DNA from 4 places in the Terrabacter sp. Soil810 genome. Region 4 is predicted to be linked to each of the others. Evidence: predicted binding sites of a transcription regulator. Region 4 holds the regulator's gene; each other region holds the start of a gene.
The links. Region 4 encodes LexA, which represses DNA repair genes until DNA is damaged. Its sites were predicted from a motif close to TCGAACANNTGTTCGA; they were not measured.
Positions count from the first base shown of each region.

Region 1: a site for LexA is predicted at 1,003-1,018, ahead of recA (recombinase RecA). Genes of this name have one in related genera too.
Region 2: a site for LexA is predicted at 1,443-1,458, ahead of ASG96_RS10820 (alpha-ketoglutarate-dependent dioxygenase AlkB). Genes of this name have one in related genera too.
Region 3: a site for LexA is predicted at 1,300-1,315, ahead of ruvC (crossover junction endodeoxyribonuclease RuvC). Genes of this name have one in related genera too.

Region 1 is NZ_LMSW01000011.1:1,012,512-1,015,778, forward strand. It holds gene ASG96_RS10555 (DUF3352 domain-containing protein) at 1-23, opposite strand, end outside; gene ASG96_RS10560 (DUF3046 domain-containing protein) at 179-427, shown strand; gene ASG96_RS10565 (O-acetyl-ADP-ribose deacetylase) at 427-975, shown strand; gene recA (recombinase RecA) at 1,196-2,245, shown strand; gene ASG96_RS24185 (regulatory protein RecX) at 2,248-3,132, shown strand; gene ASG96_RS10580 (YceI family protein) at 3,231-3,267, opposite strand, start outside.
Region 2 is NZ_LMSW01000011.1:1,068,086-1,071,352, reverse strand. It holds gene ASG96_RS10830 (isoprenyl transferase) at 1-573, opposite strand, end outside; gene recO (DNA repair protein RecO) at 631-1,359, opposite strand; gene ASG96_RS10820 (alpha-ketoglutarate-dependent dioxygenase AlkB) at 1,480-2,130, shown strand; gene ASG96_RS10815 (maleylpyruvate isomerase family mycothiol-dependent enzyme) at 2,144-2,959, shown strand; gene gndA (NADP-dependent phosphogluconate dehydrogenase) at 3,069-3,267, shown strand, end outside.
Region 3 is NZ_LMSW01000011.1:1,501,782-1,505,048, reverse strand. It holds gene ruvB (Holliday junction branch migration DNA helicase RuvB) at 1-12, opposite strand, end outside; gene ruvA (Holliday junction branch migration protein RuvA) at 9-611, opposite strand; gene ruvC (crossover junction endodeoxyribonuclease RuvC) at 608-1,264, opposite strand; gene ASG96_RS12840 (YebC/PmpR family DNA-binding transcriptional regulator) at 1,408-2,169, opposite strand; gene pdxT (pyridoxal 5'-phosphate synthase glutaminase subunit PdxT) at 2,166-2,837, opposite strand; gene kynU (kynureninase) at 3,028-3,267, shown strand, end outside.
Region 4 is NZ_LMSW01000012.1:285,339-288,605, reverse strand. It holds gene ASG96_RS16200 (alpha/beta hydrolase) at 1-155, opposite strand, end outside; gene ASG96_RS16195 (hypothetical protein) at 152-454, opposite strand; gene ASG96_RS16190 (LysM peptidoglycan-binding domain-containing protein) at 757-1,179, opposite strand; gene lexA (transcriptional repressor LexA) at 1,408-2,133, shown strand; gene ASG96_RS16180 (hypothetical protein) at 2,264-3,175, shown strand; gene ASG96_RS16175 (phosphotransferase) at 3,179-3,267, opposite strand, start outside.

The DNA of each region.
Region 1 (3,267 bases), on a different contig from region 4:
GTGGACCCGGTGGGCTCGGTCATGGTGTCTTCCCCTGAAGAGTCGGTGTGGCCCGCGGCTGCGCGCGGGACGAGAGGACGATACCGGCAGCGCCGGACGTGCGCGGCCGGTTGCGGCAATGCTCCGACGACGGTTTCGCGCGGAACGGTTCCGGGGTCACGGGTGGCACACTGCTGTGGTGCGGATCAGCCACTTCTGGACCTTGATGGACGACGAGTTCGGCCCGGCGTATGCCGGGTCGCTCGCCCGCGACCACGTGCTGGGCGCGCTCGGCAACCGCACCGTCGTGCAGGCGCTCGCCGACGGCGAGCCGCCGCGCTCCGTGTGGGAGGCGCTCTGCACCGACATGGACGTGCCACCGGAGCGACGGCTGGGCCGTGACACCCGCGTCGCCCGGGGTGCCCAGGGCGGTCAGGCCGGTCGCTGATGCCGTCGCGGCTCGAGCCCGGGCTGTCGCGGATCGTCCTGCGGCGTGGTGACATCACCGCCGACGCCTCGGCCGACGCCATCGTCAACGCCGCGAACCGGTCCCTGCTGGGCGGGGGTGGTGTCGACGGCGCGATCCACCGGGCGGCCGGACCCGCCCTGCTCGCCGAGTGCCGTCTCCTCGGCGGGTGCGACACCGGTGACGCGAAGATCACCGGCGCCGGGCTGCTTCCGGTGCGGCACGTCATCCACACGGTCGGTCCGGTCTGGCGCGGGGGAGCGCACGGTGAGCCGGGTCTGCTGGCGAGCTGCTACGTCCGGTCGGTCGAGGTCGGCGCGGCCGCGGGCTGCGCGGTGCTCGCCTTCCCGGCCATCTCGTGCGGGGTCTACGGCTACCCGCTCGACGCGGCCGCGCAGGTCTCGGTCGAGGCGCTGGCCACCGCCTTGACGCAGCACGCGGACGTGCGCGAGGCGCGGTTCTGGCTCTTCTCGGAGGAGGCGTACGCCGCCTTCGACCGGGTGCTCGCGCAGCTCGGAGCGACACGCTGACGCCATGACCGGCGTGTCGTGCCGACTTCGAACACCTGTTCGGTAGTGTTCTCCACAGGTGCTGCGCCACCACCCGCATCGTCCACAGGCCGTCTCGTGGTCCCACCCGATGTCGGCGCCGGCACCTAGCGTCTGACCCGACAACGGATCTCGCAGCACGAGGCCGTGGCCCGGGTCGAAGGTAGACGACCGCAACGCAGACGGCAGATAGGTGACCGACATGGCTTCGGTGCAGGAAAAGGACAAGGACAAGGCCCTCTCCTCGGTGATGGGCCAGATCGAGAAGAGCTACGGCAAGGGCGCGGTGATGCGCCTCGGCGACGACATCCGCCCGCCCATCGAGGTCATCCCCACCGGGTCGATCGCCCTCGACGTCGCGCTCGGCATCGGCGGACTGCCCCGCGGGCGTGTCGTCGAGATCTACGGCCCGGAGTCCTCGGGCAAGACGACCGTCGCCCTCCACGCGGTCGCCAACGCGCAGAAGGCCGGCGGCATCGCGGCGTTCATCGACGCGGAGCACGCGCTCGACCCGGACTACGCGAAGAAGCTCGGCGTCGACACCGACGCCCTGCTGGTGTCGCAGCCCGACACCGGTGAGCAGGCGCTCGAGATCGCCGACATGCTGATCCGTTCGGGAGCCATCGACATCATCGTCATCGACTCCGTGGCGGCGCTCGTGCCCCGTGCCGAGATCGAGGGCGAGATGGGCGACAGCCACGTCGGCCTGCAGGCGCGACTCATGAGCCAGGCGCTGCGCAAGCTGACCGGTGCCCTCAACAACACCGGCACGACCGCGATCTTCATCAACCAGCTCCGCGAGAAGATCGGCGTCATGTTCGGCTCCCCGGAGACGACGACCGGTGGCAAGGCGCTGAAGTTCTACGCCTCGGTCCGCCTCGACGTGCGTCGCATCGAGACCCTCAAGGACGGCACCGAGCCCGTCGGCAACCGCACCCGCGTCAAGGTCGTCAAGAACAAGGTCTCCCCGCCGTTCAAGCAGGCCGAGTTCGACATCCTCTACGGCCACGGCATCTCTCGTGAGGGCGGCATCATCGACATGGGTGTCGAGCACGGCTTCGTTCGCAAGGCCGGTGCCTGGTACACCTACGAGGGCGACCAGCTCGGTCAGGGCAAGGAGAACGCCCGCAACTTCCTCAAGGACAACCCCGACCTCGCCGACGAGATCGAGAAGAAGGTCAAGGAGAAGCTCGGTGTCGGGCCGCGCGTCGACCAGCCCGCCGAGGTCTCGGACGTGCCCGTCGACTTCTGATCATGGGTCTCTCCGAACAGGAGACCGTACGGGACCGCCTGGCTCGCGCCGCGGCCGCCCTGGCTGAGGCCGAGGGCGTCGCCGGGGTGCGGGCCGGCGGTGCGTCGGGCGCGGAGCGGCAGGAGCCCATGAGCCGCGCGGCCGACTCGACGCGGTCGGAACCGCCGACGTGGGCTGCCGTCCGCCCGGACGCCGGCACGGCGGGCTCGGGTGGCGGCTCGGGCGGCGGCTCGGGCGGCAGCCCTGCCGGCGGCTCGGGCGGCAGCTCACCGATGCGATCCGTCGGCTCCGGCCGGCGTGGTCGCGGGCGCGCGAAGCCGCGCTCGGGCTGGGGGTCGGACGACACGGGGGAGCGGCCCGACTGGGCGCCGCCTCCGGAGGACCCCGAGGTGGCGGTCTCCGAGGCCGACGCCGAGTCGGTGGCCCGTGCGATCGTGCTGCGACAGCTGAGCATGGCGCCGCGCAGCCGCGCCCAGCTCGAGAAGAAGCTGCGTCAGCGCGGCTGCGACGACGACGTGGCGGCGACGGTGCTCGACCGCCTGACCGAGGTCGGCCTCATCGACGACGAGTCGTATGCCCAGATGCTCGTCCGCGCCAAGCAGGCGGACAAGGGCCTGGCGCGGCGCGCTCTCGCCCACGAGCTGCGCAAGCAGGGCATCGACCAGGAGATCGCCGACGAGGCGCTCGGTCAGGTGGGTGCCGGTGACGAACGGCTGCGGGCCGAGCAGCTCGTCGCCAAGAAGCTGCGGTCGATGCGCGGTCTGGCGCCCGACGTCCAGACCCGACGTCTCGCCGGGCTCCTCGCCCGCAAGGGCTACTCGGGTGAGGTCGCGTGGCCCATCATCCGCGACGCCGTCGACGGGCTGCCGGAGCACCGACGGGACTGACGGGCAGGGCCGTCGGGCTCGAGACCCCGGGGGACGCCACGAGGGGGTGAGGACCGTGCGGTCCTCACCCCCTGGGGTGTGCTGTGGTGCGGTGCTGCTCAGACCTCGGCGGGCACGTTGGCGATCGCGGAGACG
Region 2 (3,267 bases), on a different contig from region 4:
CATCGTCGGCTCGTCGAGGTAGCGCTTGATCGTCTTCTCGTCGACCGAGCCGGGACGAAGCCGACCGTCCTTGACGTCGTATGCGATCCGCTGCACGGCGTCGGCGATCTCGGCGCGGCCGCCGTAGTTGACGCAGAAGTAGAGGGTGAGCCCGGTGTTGTGCTGCGTCAGGTCCTGGGCGACCTCGAGCTCCTTGATGACCGAGCCCCACAGGCGCGGCGCGCGGCCGACCCAGCGCATCCGCACACCCCACTCGTGGAGCTGGTCGCGCCGCCGGCGGATGACGTCGCGGTTGAAGCCCATGAGGAAGCGGACCTCGTCCGGTGACCGCCGCCAGTTCTCCGTCGAGAAGGCGTATGCCGACAGGTGGGTCACGCCGATGTCGATGGCTCCCGCGACGACGTCGAGCAGCGACGCCTCCCCCGCCTCGTGGCCCTTGGTCCGCGGCAGGCCTCGCGCGTTGGCCCAGCGGCCGTTTCCGTCCATGACGATCGCGACGTGCTTGGGCAGCAGGTCGGCCGGGACGGCGGGCGCCGTCGCGCCGGACGGGTGCGGGAAGGGCTTGGCGTACATGGGTCTCCGGTCTGTCGTGATCGGGTTCGCTGCTGGCTCAGGCTCGTTGGGTCTCGTTCAGGCCCGTTCGACGAGGCGCAGCGACCGCAGCCCTCGCTCGATGTGCCACTGGAGGAAGGCGGAGACGAGGCCGTTGCCCTGCCTGCGGCACCGCTCGTCGCTCGCGTCGGCGACATCCCAGTCACCGGTCAGCAGGGACGCGAGCAGCTCGAAGGTCTCGGGAGCGGGGGCGCTCGAGCCGGGCGGACGGCATACGGAGCACACGGCCCCTCCGGCCTGCACGTTGAACGCCCGGTGCGGCCCCGGTGCGCCGCACTTCGCGCAGTCGACGAAGCTCGGTGCCCAGCCGGCGACGGCCAACGAGCGGAGCAGGTAGGCGTCGAGGACGAGACCGGGGTCGTGGGCGCGCTCGGCGAGCGAGCGCAGCGCGCCGGCGAGCAGGAGGTACTGCTGGGTCTGCGGCTCGTGCTCCTCGGTCAGCTGGAGCGCCGTCTCGAGCATCGACGTGGCGCAGGTGTAGGCGACGTAGTCGCGGGCGATCGCGTCGCCGTAGGGAGCGAGCGTCTCGACCTGGGTGACGGTGTCGAGGTTGCGGCCCTCGTAGCACTGGACGTCGACGACCATGCCGGGCTCGAGGCGCGAGCCGAAGCGGGACTTCGTGCGGCGCACCCCCTTGGCGACGGCGCGGACGCGGCCCCGGGTGCGGGTCAGCATCGTGATGATGCGGTCGGCCTCGCCCAGCTTGTGGGTGCGCAGGACGATCGCCTCGTCACGGTAGAGGGGCATGGGTCCATTCTCCCCCGCGCCGGGGCGTCGGTGGCACCGCACGCGCCGCTCTGTGTGAGGTCGACACGAAACACGTGCACCATTCGAACACTCGTTCGACCCTTGGGCTATCGTGGGGGGATGGACCTCTCTCTCCAGGGTTCCCTCCTCGACCTCACCGACGCGATGACGCTCCGCGACGTCGGCACCGGGACGACCCGCCACCACCTGGCCCACGGCGCGTGGGTCGACGTCCGTCCCGGCTGGCTCGCCGCCGGCGACGAGCTCTTCACGGCGCTGCTGCGCGACGTGCCGTGGCACGCCGAGCGACGCCAGATGTACGACTCGGTCGTCGACGTCCCCCGGCTGACGAAGTTCTACGCGGGCGACGAGACGCTGCCCCACCCGATGCTCGTCGAGGCCCGTGAGGCACTGAGCCGTCACTACGCCCCAGAGCTCGGCGAGCCGTTCGTCACCGCCGGGCTGTGCCTCTACCGCGACGGTCGCGACAGCGTCGCTTGGCACGGCGACCGCATCGGGCGCTCCCGTGACAGCGACACCATGATCGCGATCCTGTCGCTGGGGTCGGCGCGCACGCTCGCGCTCCGCCCGCGTGACGGCGGTCCCATCCCTGGGTCGACGGCAAAGAGCTTGCGCTATCCCCTGGGACATGGTGACCTCGTCGTGATGGGCGGCTCGTGCCAGCGGACGTGGGACCACGCGGTCCCGAAGACGTCCGAGCCGATGGGGCCGCGCATCTCCGTGCAGTTCCGCGTAGCCGGCGTCCGCTGACAGGAGAACCCGTATGCCGTCCAGCCGCTCAGGTGGCCCCCTTCCCTTCCTCGACCACCTCGCGGCCGACTCGGCCCGCTTCCGGGCGGCGCTGACGACGGCACCCGCGGACGTCCGCGTGCCGTCGTGTCCCGACTGGGACGCCGACGACCTGTTGTGGCACCTCGGCGAGGTGCAGTGGTTCTGGGGCGAGATCGCCGAGCGCGGCCTCACCGACCCGGCCGACCTCGACGCGATGAACGCGTCACGAGAGGAGCGGCCGAGCGACCGCGCCGGACTGCTTGCCTTCTTCGACCGCTCGAGCGAGCGGCTGCACCGCGTGCTCCGCGAGCTGCCCCCCGAGACACCGCTGTGGATGTGGGCCGACGACAAGACGGCCGGCTACATCCGCCGCCGGCAGGCCCACGAGGCGCTGGTCCACCGCCTCGACGCCGAGCTCACCGTGGGCGATCGCTCGCCGCTCGACTGCCGGCTCGCCGCCGACGGCATCGACGAGGCCCTGCGGATCATGCGCGGTCACGAGCCCGAGCCCGGCCTGACCCACGTGCCCGTCTCGGCGCCGGTGACGATCGCGACCGTCGACGCCATGCACACGTGGACCGTGACGCCGGTCCGCATCACCGGCACCTGGAACGGCGACGAGATCGACGTCCAGCGCTTCCTCGTCGCCGACGGCCCCGACGACTCCGCGACCGCCGAGATCTGCGGCTCGGCAGCCGACCTCGACTGCTGGCTGTGGAACCGCCCGCCCGAGGGCGAGATCACCCGCGAGGGTGACGCCGCCGCCCTGGCCGCGGTCGACGCCGTGCTCGACGACTCCATCGACTGACCTCGGCCGGCCACCCCGAGCGGCGCCCGCCGACCACGGCGCGACCGCGCCCTCCCGCCTGCCCGCCACACGGCATACGGTCGTGTCATCCCCTCCCGAAGGAGTCCCCATGTCTGACCTCGCCACCATCGGAGTGACCGGCCTCGCGGTCATGGGCAGCAACCTCGCCCGCAACCTCGCCCGCCACGGCCACACCGTCGCCGTCCACAACCGCAGCACCGCGAAGACGCGCGCGCTCGTCGACGAGCACGGCTCGGAGGGCACGTTCGTGCCATCGGAGTCGACGGCCGACTTCGTCGCGTCACTCG
Region 3 (3,267 bases), on a different contig from region 4:
GTCCACGCTCATCGGCCGAGCTCCTGCAGGGCCGCGCGCAGCAGCGCCGAGACGCCGGCGCCGTCGGCGGCGAGGGGCGCGACCTTGTCGAGCGCGTCGTCAGCCTGTCTCGCGGTCCAGCCGAGGCCGACGAGGGCCTCACGGACCTGCTCGCGCCACGCCTCACCGGTGTCGAGGTGGACCGGGTCGGAGTGCCCGGCCGAGCCGGGCAGCGCGCCGAGCTTGTCCTTGAGCTCGAGGACCATCCGCTCGGCGCCCTTCTTGCCGATGCCGGGGACCTTGGTGAGGGCGACGAGGTCGCCGGTGCCCAGCGCGACGCGGACGGCGTCGGGCGAGTGGACGGCGAGCACGGCCAGGGCGAGTCGGGGTCCGACGCCGGAGACGGTCTGGACCGTCTCGAAGACGTGCTTCTCGTCGTCGGTGGCGAAGCCGTAGAGCGTCAGCGAGTCCTCGCGCACGACGAGGCTCGTGGCGAGCTCGGTGGGCTGGCCGAGGCGCACGGACGTCGCCGTGGCCGGCGTGGTGTGGACGAGCATGCCGACACCCCCGACGCCGACCACGACCGAGTCGAGGCCGACCTTGAGGACGGTGCCGGAGAGCGAGGCGATCATCGGGGCTGGGCTCCAGGGTGGGGTCGGGTGGGCTGACCGGTGCGGGTCGGCTGGGTGGACGCGGCGCGCAGGCGCCGAACGGGTGGGGCGGCGCCGGGCGGGACCCGACGGGGTATGCCGCTCCCCCGGTTCCCGGTGCGGGCGAGCACCTCGAGGCGTGCCTCCTCGAGCCGGCTCTGGGTGCCACCGCGCCAGACGTGGCAGATCGCGAGGGCGAGGGCGTCGGCGGCGTCGGCCGGCTTCGGCGGGGTGTCGAGCCCGAGCAGACGGGTCACCATCGTCGTCACCTGTGCCTTGTCGGCGCGCCCGCTCCCGCTCACCGCCGCCTTGACCTCGGTGGGCGTGTGGAGCGTGACGGGCAGCCCGAGTCGCTCGGCGATGATCATGACGATCCCCGTCACCTGCGCGGTCCCCATGACGGTCGACACGTTGGTGTCGGCGAAGACGCGCTCGATGGCCACGGCCTCGGGGCGGTGCCGCGCGAACCACTGCCGCATCTCGTCCTCGACGGCCACGAGGCGCTTCGGTGTCGGGTCTCCGGACGGGGTGCGGATGACGCCCACCTCGACGAGGGAGAGCTTGCGCCCCGGGACGCCGTCGACGACGCCGACGCCGCACCGCGTGAGCCCGGGGTCGACCGCGAGGACGCGCACGGCATACCTCCCTGGGGCGTGGGGCTCTGGACGATCCGAACAGGTGTTCGGGACAACGCTAACGGGCCTCCCCCGAAAGGACGGGAGGCACGCCGGTCACGGCGTGCCTCCTCGTCGACACCCGGCCCACGGGGCCCGGTCCGTCAGTCCTCGTCGTCGTCGAGCTGGGCGAGCACGTCGTCGGGGATGTCGCCGTTGGCGAAGACGTTCTGCACGTCGTCGCTGTCCTCGAGCGCCTCGATGACGCGGATCATCTTCTTCGCGCCGTCGAGGTCGAGCGGGACCTGGAGGTTGGGGACGAACGACGCCTCGGCCGACTCGTAGTCGATGCCGGCGTCCTGGATCGCCTTGCGGACCGCGACGAAGTCGCTGGCCTCGGAGATGATCTCCCACGTGTCACCGTTGTCGTTGACCTCCTCAGCGCCCGCCTCGAGCACGACCTCGAGGATGTCGTCCTCGGAGCCGGCGTCCTTGAGGACGGTCACGACGCCCTTGCGGTTGAAGACGTAGGACACGGAGCCCGGGTCGGCGAGCTGGCCGCCGTTGCGGGTCAGCGCCGTCCGCACCTCGGCCGCGGCCCGGTTCCGGTTGTCGGTGAGGCACTCGATGAGCACCGCGACACCGTTGGGGGCGTAGCCCTCGTACATGATCGTCTGCCAGTCGGCCGCGCCCGCCTCGGCACCGGATGCGCGCTTGACCGCGCGGTCGATGTTGTCGTTGGGCACCGACGTCTTCTTCGCCTTCTGGATGGCGTCGTAGAGCGTCGGGTTGCCCGTGGGGTCGGCGCCGCCCTGACGGGCCGCGACCTCGATGTTCTTGATGAGCTTGGCGAAGAGCTTGCCGCGCTTGGCGTCCTTGGCCGCCTTCTGGTGCTTCGTGGTGGCCCATTTGGAGTGGCCGCTCATGCAGTGTCCTCGCGTTCCGGTGACTGGCGTGCGCCCGACTGCTGGAGTCGGTGCTCTCTGACGATCGAGACGAACTCGGCGTGGATCCGGCGGTCGGCCCCCACCTCGGGGTGGAAGGACGTGGCCATGAGGTTGCCCTGCCGGACCGCGACGATCCTACCGGCGGCCGGGCCCTCGCTCACGCGGGCGAGCACCCGGACACCCGGGCCGGCCTGCTCGACCCACGGCGCGCGGATGAAGACGGCGTGCACGGTGCCCGTCGTCGACGGGTCGCCCCAGGCGTAGTCGAGGTCCTGCTCGAAGGAGTCGACCTGTCGCCCGAAGGCGTTGCGGCGCACCGTGATGTCGAGCCCGCCGAGGGTCTGCTGGTCGGGGCGCCCCTCGGCGATCCGGTCGGCGAGCATGATCATCCCGGCGCACGAGCCGTAGACCGGCATGCCCTCGGCGATGCGCCGCAGCAGCGGCTCGCGCAGGTCGAACGCGCGCACGAGCTTGTCCATGACCGTCGACTCCCCGCCGGGGATGACGAGCCCGTCGATCGCCTCGACCTCTGCCGGCCTGCGGACGGTCACGCCCTCGGCGCCGAGCGCGTCGAGGGCGGCGAGGTGCTCGCGGACGTCGCCCTGGACGGCGAGGACGCCGACGCGCGGCGCGGTGAGGCCGTCCACGGCGCCGTCGGGGAGGCGGTCGGCGGTCGTGCCGTCGACCGTGCTGGTGCTGGTGGTGCTCACCGGGTCAGCGTAGAGCGCCGTCCAGGGCGGTCGCGCCACGGGTCGGGCAGCGAGAACCGTCTCGGATGTGAGACGTCGGCGGAGACGGCCCTGACATCGGCGCTGGGCCACCGGATACGTTGCGGCCATGACGACGGTGCACACCCACGACGCCCTGACCGCCCGCGCCGAGCAGGCCGACGCCGCCTCGCCGCTCCACGGCACCCGAGACCTCTTCACCCTCCCCGAGGGCGTGATCTACCTCGACGGCAACTCCCTCGGTGCCCTGCCGAGCGCCGTGCCGGCCGTCGTCGACGACGTGATGCACCGGCAGTGGGGCGAGCGGCTCATCCGTTCGTGGAACGAGGCCGACTGGTGGGGCGCGCAG
Region 4 (3,267 bases):
CGACGCCACAGCACGAGCTCGGCCAGGCCGAGGACCCGGCGGCGGCGGTCCTCGAGCCGGCGACCCACCGCGAGCAGCGACTCCGGCCGGCACGCCCGGAGGTCGGCGACCGTGAACATGCCGGGTGCGCCCGCACCGGAGCCCGCCGAGCTCATGGGGGTCCACCGGTAGGCGACGGGACGACCTGCAGCGCAGCCCGCTCGACCGCGTCGTAGGTGTCGGTCGCTGCGGTGAGGCAGCGACCCAGCTCCTGCAGCTCCCAGCGCGACCCGGCCAGACGGACGTCCCAGGCGGCTGCCACCTGCGCCAGCCCCGCGGCGACGCGGCCGCCGGGAATCGCCCCGCCCAGGGGCCGCAGCTCCTCAGCGATCCCGAGCCGCCGCACCCGCTCCAACACCTCAGCGATCGAGGTGGCGTCATCGCGCAGTGCGGCGGTATCGACGTCGTAGCGCATCCCGTGCTCCCTTCCCGAGGGCCACCACGCTAGGTCGGGCCCGTGGGACCGCGAGCGCATCATCCACAGGGGTGCGGGCAGGCGGCGCGACCCGGGCGCCCTTGCCCCACAACGACGACCGGCACAGCAGAACGCCGCACCCCCTCCTCAGGGGTGCGGCGTCCGGGGCAGGAACGGCGGGGTCGAAGCGCCGCTACCGCCAGCCGCTGAAGGTGGAGCCAACGCGGCGGATCGGGTGGGGTCGGGCCGGGCGCAGCCGAGCACACGGCATACGTCATCGGCCGGCCCCGGGAGGGCTCGGGTCAGCGACCCGGGATGACGAGCTGTTGACCGGAGTGGATCGCGGTGGTGCTGAGTCCGTTGGCGATCTGCAGCTCGACGACGCCCTCGGACGTGGTCAGCTCGGGCAGCTCGCGGGCCGCGATGCCCGAGAGCGTCTGTCCCGAGCGGACCGTGATGGTGCGCGGCTCCCCCGTGGCCGACGCGAGCTGGCCGGCCAGGCCGACGCCGAGGACGGACACGACCGCTGCGACGAGGAGGGCCACGACGAGGCGACCGAACCGCGTCAACCGCATCGGCGGTTGGGTGGCGCGGGCCGTCCGGGCCGCCCGTGCTGCGTCGGGGCCGGTGGGGACCAGGACGAGGCGGGGCCGACCGGTCGCCTGCGACCGCGCGGGCTCCTCGGTGTGCGGCTGACGAACGACCTCGAGGACGATGGCGCTCATGGTGACCTCCCCTTGCTCCTGAACCGGCGAACACATGTTCGATAGAACGTCTGTACGAGTTGTAGCACGTATGTTCGATGAAGTCGAGACACGCATCGAACAGGTGTTTGGCAACTGTGTTCGAACTGCGTAGTCTTTCCTCACACCACAGACCTCACCAGCCACCACTGACACTGGCCCCACACCCGGCGTCACGAAGCGGCCTGACGAGCCGACGAAGGGGACACCATGGGCGTGACCGAGCTTCCCGATCGCGAGACCGGAGACGGTCTGACCGTCCGCCAGCGGCGGGTGCTCGAGGTCATCCGCAACTCCGTCGACCGTCGCGGCTACCCGCCGAGCATGCGCGAGATCGGCGACGCCGTCGGGCTCGCCAGCCCGTCGAGCGTCTCGCACCAGCTCAACGCGCTCGTCGCCAAGGGCTACCTGCGCCGCGACCCCAACCGGCCGCGGGCCCTCGAGGTCGTCTCCCCCGACGCCAAGGCCGAGGAGCTCGGCTACCGCGGCGGCGACGCCACCACACCGCGTCCGCGCGGCGACCACTACGACACCGAGACCGACTCGGGTGACGCCCGGCCCGAAGCGTCCTACGTCCCGGTGCTCGGCCAGATCGCCGCCGGTGTGCCGATCACCGCCGAGGAGGTCGTCGAGGACGTCTTCCCCCTGCCCAAGCAGCTCGTCGGCGAAGGCGACCTCTTCCTGCTCAAGGTGACCGGTGACTCGATGGTCGAGGCCGCCATCTGCGACGGCGACTGGGTCGTCGTGCGCCAGCAGCAGCACGCCGAGAACGGCGACGTGGTGGCCGCCATGCTCGACAACGAGGCGACGGTCAAGACGTTCAAGCGCACCGACGGTCACGTGTGGCTCATGCCGCACAACGCCGACTTCTCCCCCATCGACGGCGACCACGCGACGATCCTCGGCAAGGTCACGGCCGTCCTGCGCCGCATCTGACCCCTCCCCGCAGCCACCGACGACGTATGCCGTCGGCGCCCGTGTGCGCCGGCGGCATACGTCGTCCGGGAGGCGTATCGGACCGGGCGGCGACAGACTCTGACCCGTGAGTCCTGCGAAGGAGACCGCCATGGCACCCGGCCGTACCCGAGACGTCGTCTTCACCTACCGTTACCTCCGGGGAGCGATGATCGCGCTGCTCCTCATGCTGCTGCTCTCCGTCGGCTACCAGTGGTGGTGGGAGACCGACCACTCGTGCTGGCTCGGCTCGATCAGCGCCTACTACTACACGCCCGCGAGGACCGTCTTCGTCGGCTCGCTGTGCGCGCTCGGCGCGAGCCTCATCGCCTACAAGGGCCACTCACCCGAGGAGGACGTGCTGCTCAACTTCTCGGGCTTCATGGCCTTCGTCGTCGCCATGGTCCCGACGGTGCCTGACGGCCGGTGCGGTCCGAACGCGTACACCCAGAGCCCGGCCGAGATCGCCGCGGCCGTGCGCAACAACATCTGGTCGCTCGTCGTCGTCGCAGTCGTCGCGGCGGTCGTGGCCGCCTGGCTCAAGCGGGGCGCGCTGACCCGCGACCCCTCCGAGCGGCCCACGGTCCGCTCGGTGGTCGTCTCGGTGGTCTGCGGTCTCGTGCTGCTCGCAGAGCTGACCCTCTTCCTCGCGCTGCGCGACCGCTTCATCGCGCTGAGCCACGGCATCGCCGCGGGCACCATGGTGGCCGGGGTCATCGCCGTCATGGTCTTCAGCGCGCTGCGCGCCGAGGAGCGTCACCAGGGTGCGACCGGCGGCGGCGCGGCGCGGGGGATCGCCTACAAGCGCATCTACATCGCCATCGCGGTCGCGTTGGCCCTCGCTCTCGCGGTGACCGTGCTGGCGGCCCTCACGGTGAGCGGCTTCGACCACCTCATCCTCATCGCCGAGGTCATCATCATCGTGCTCTTCGCCACCTACTGGGGCGTGCAGACCAAGGAGCTGTGGGACCTGCGAGACGCCGAGGGTGCCGAGGCACGATCGGCCCGTTCGGTGGCCGAGTAGCCCTCAGGACAGGGGCGGTTCGTCGCCGAGCGCACCGAGCCACCACGTGCCGGAGTCGCCGTACTCAGCGGCCTCCGGCGGCGTCAGCGTCG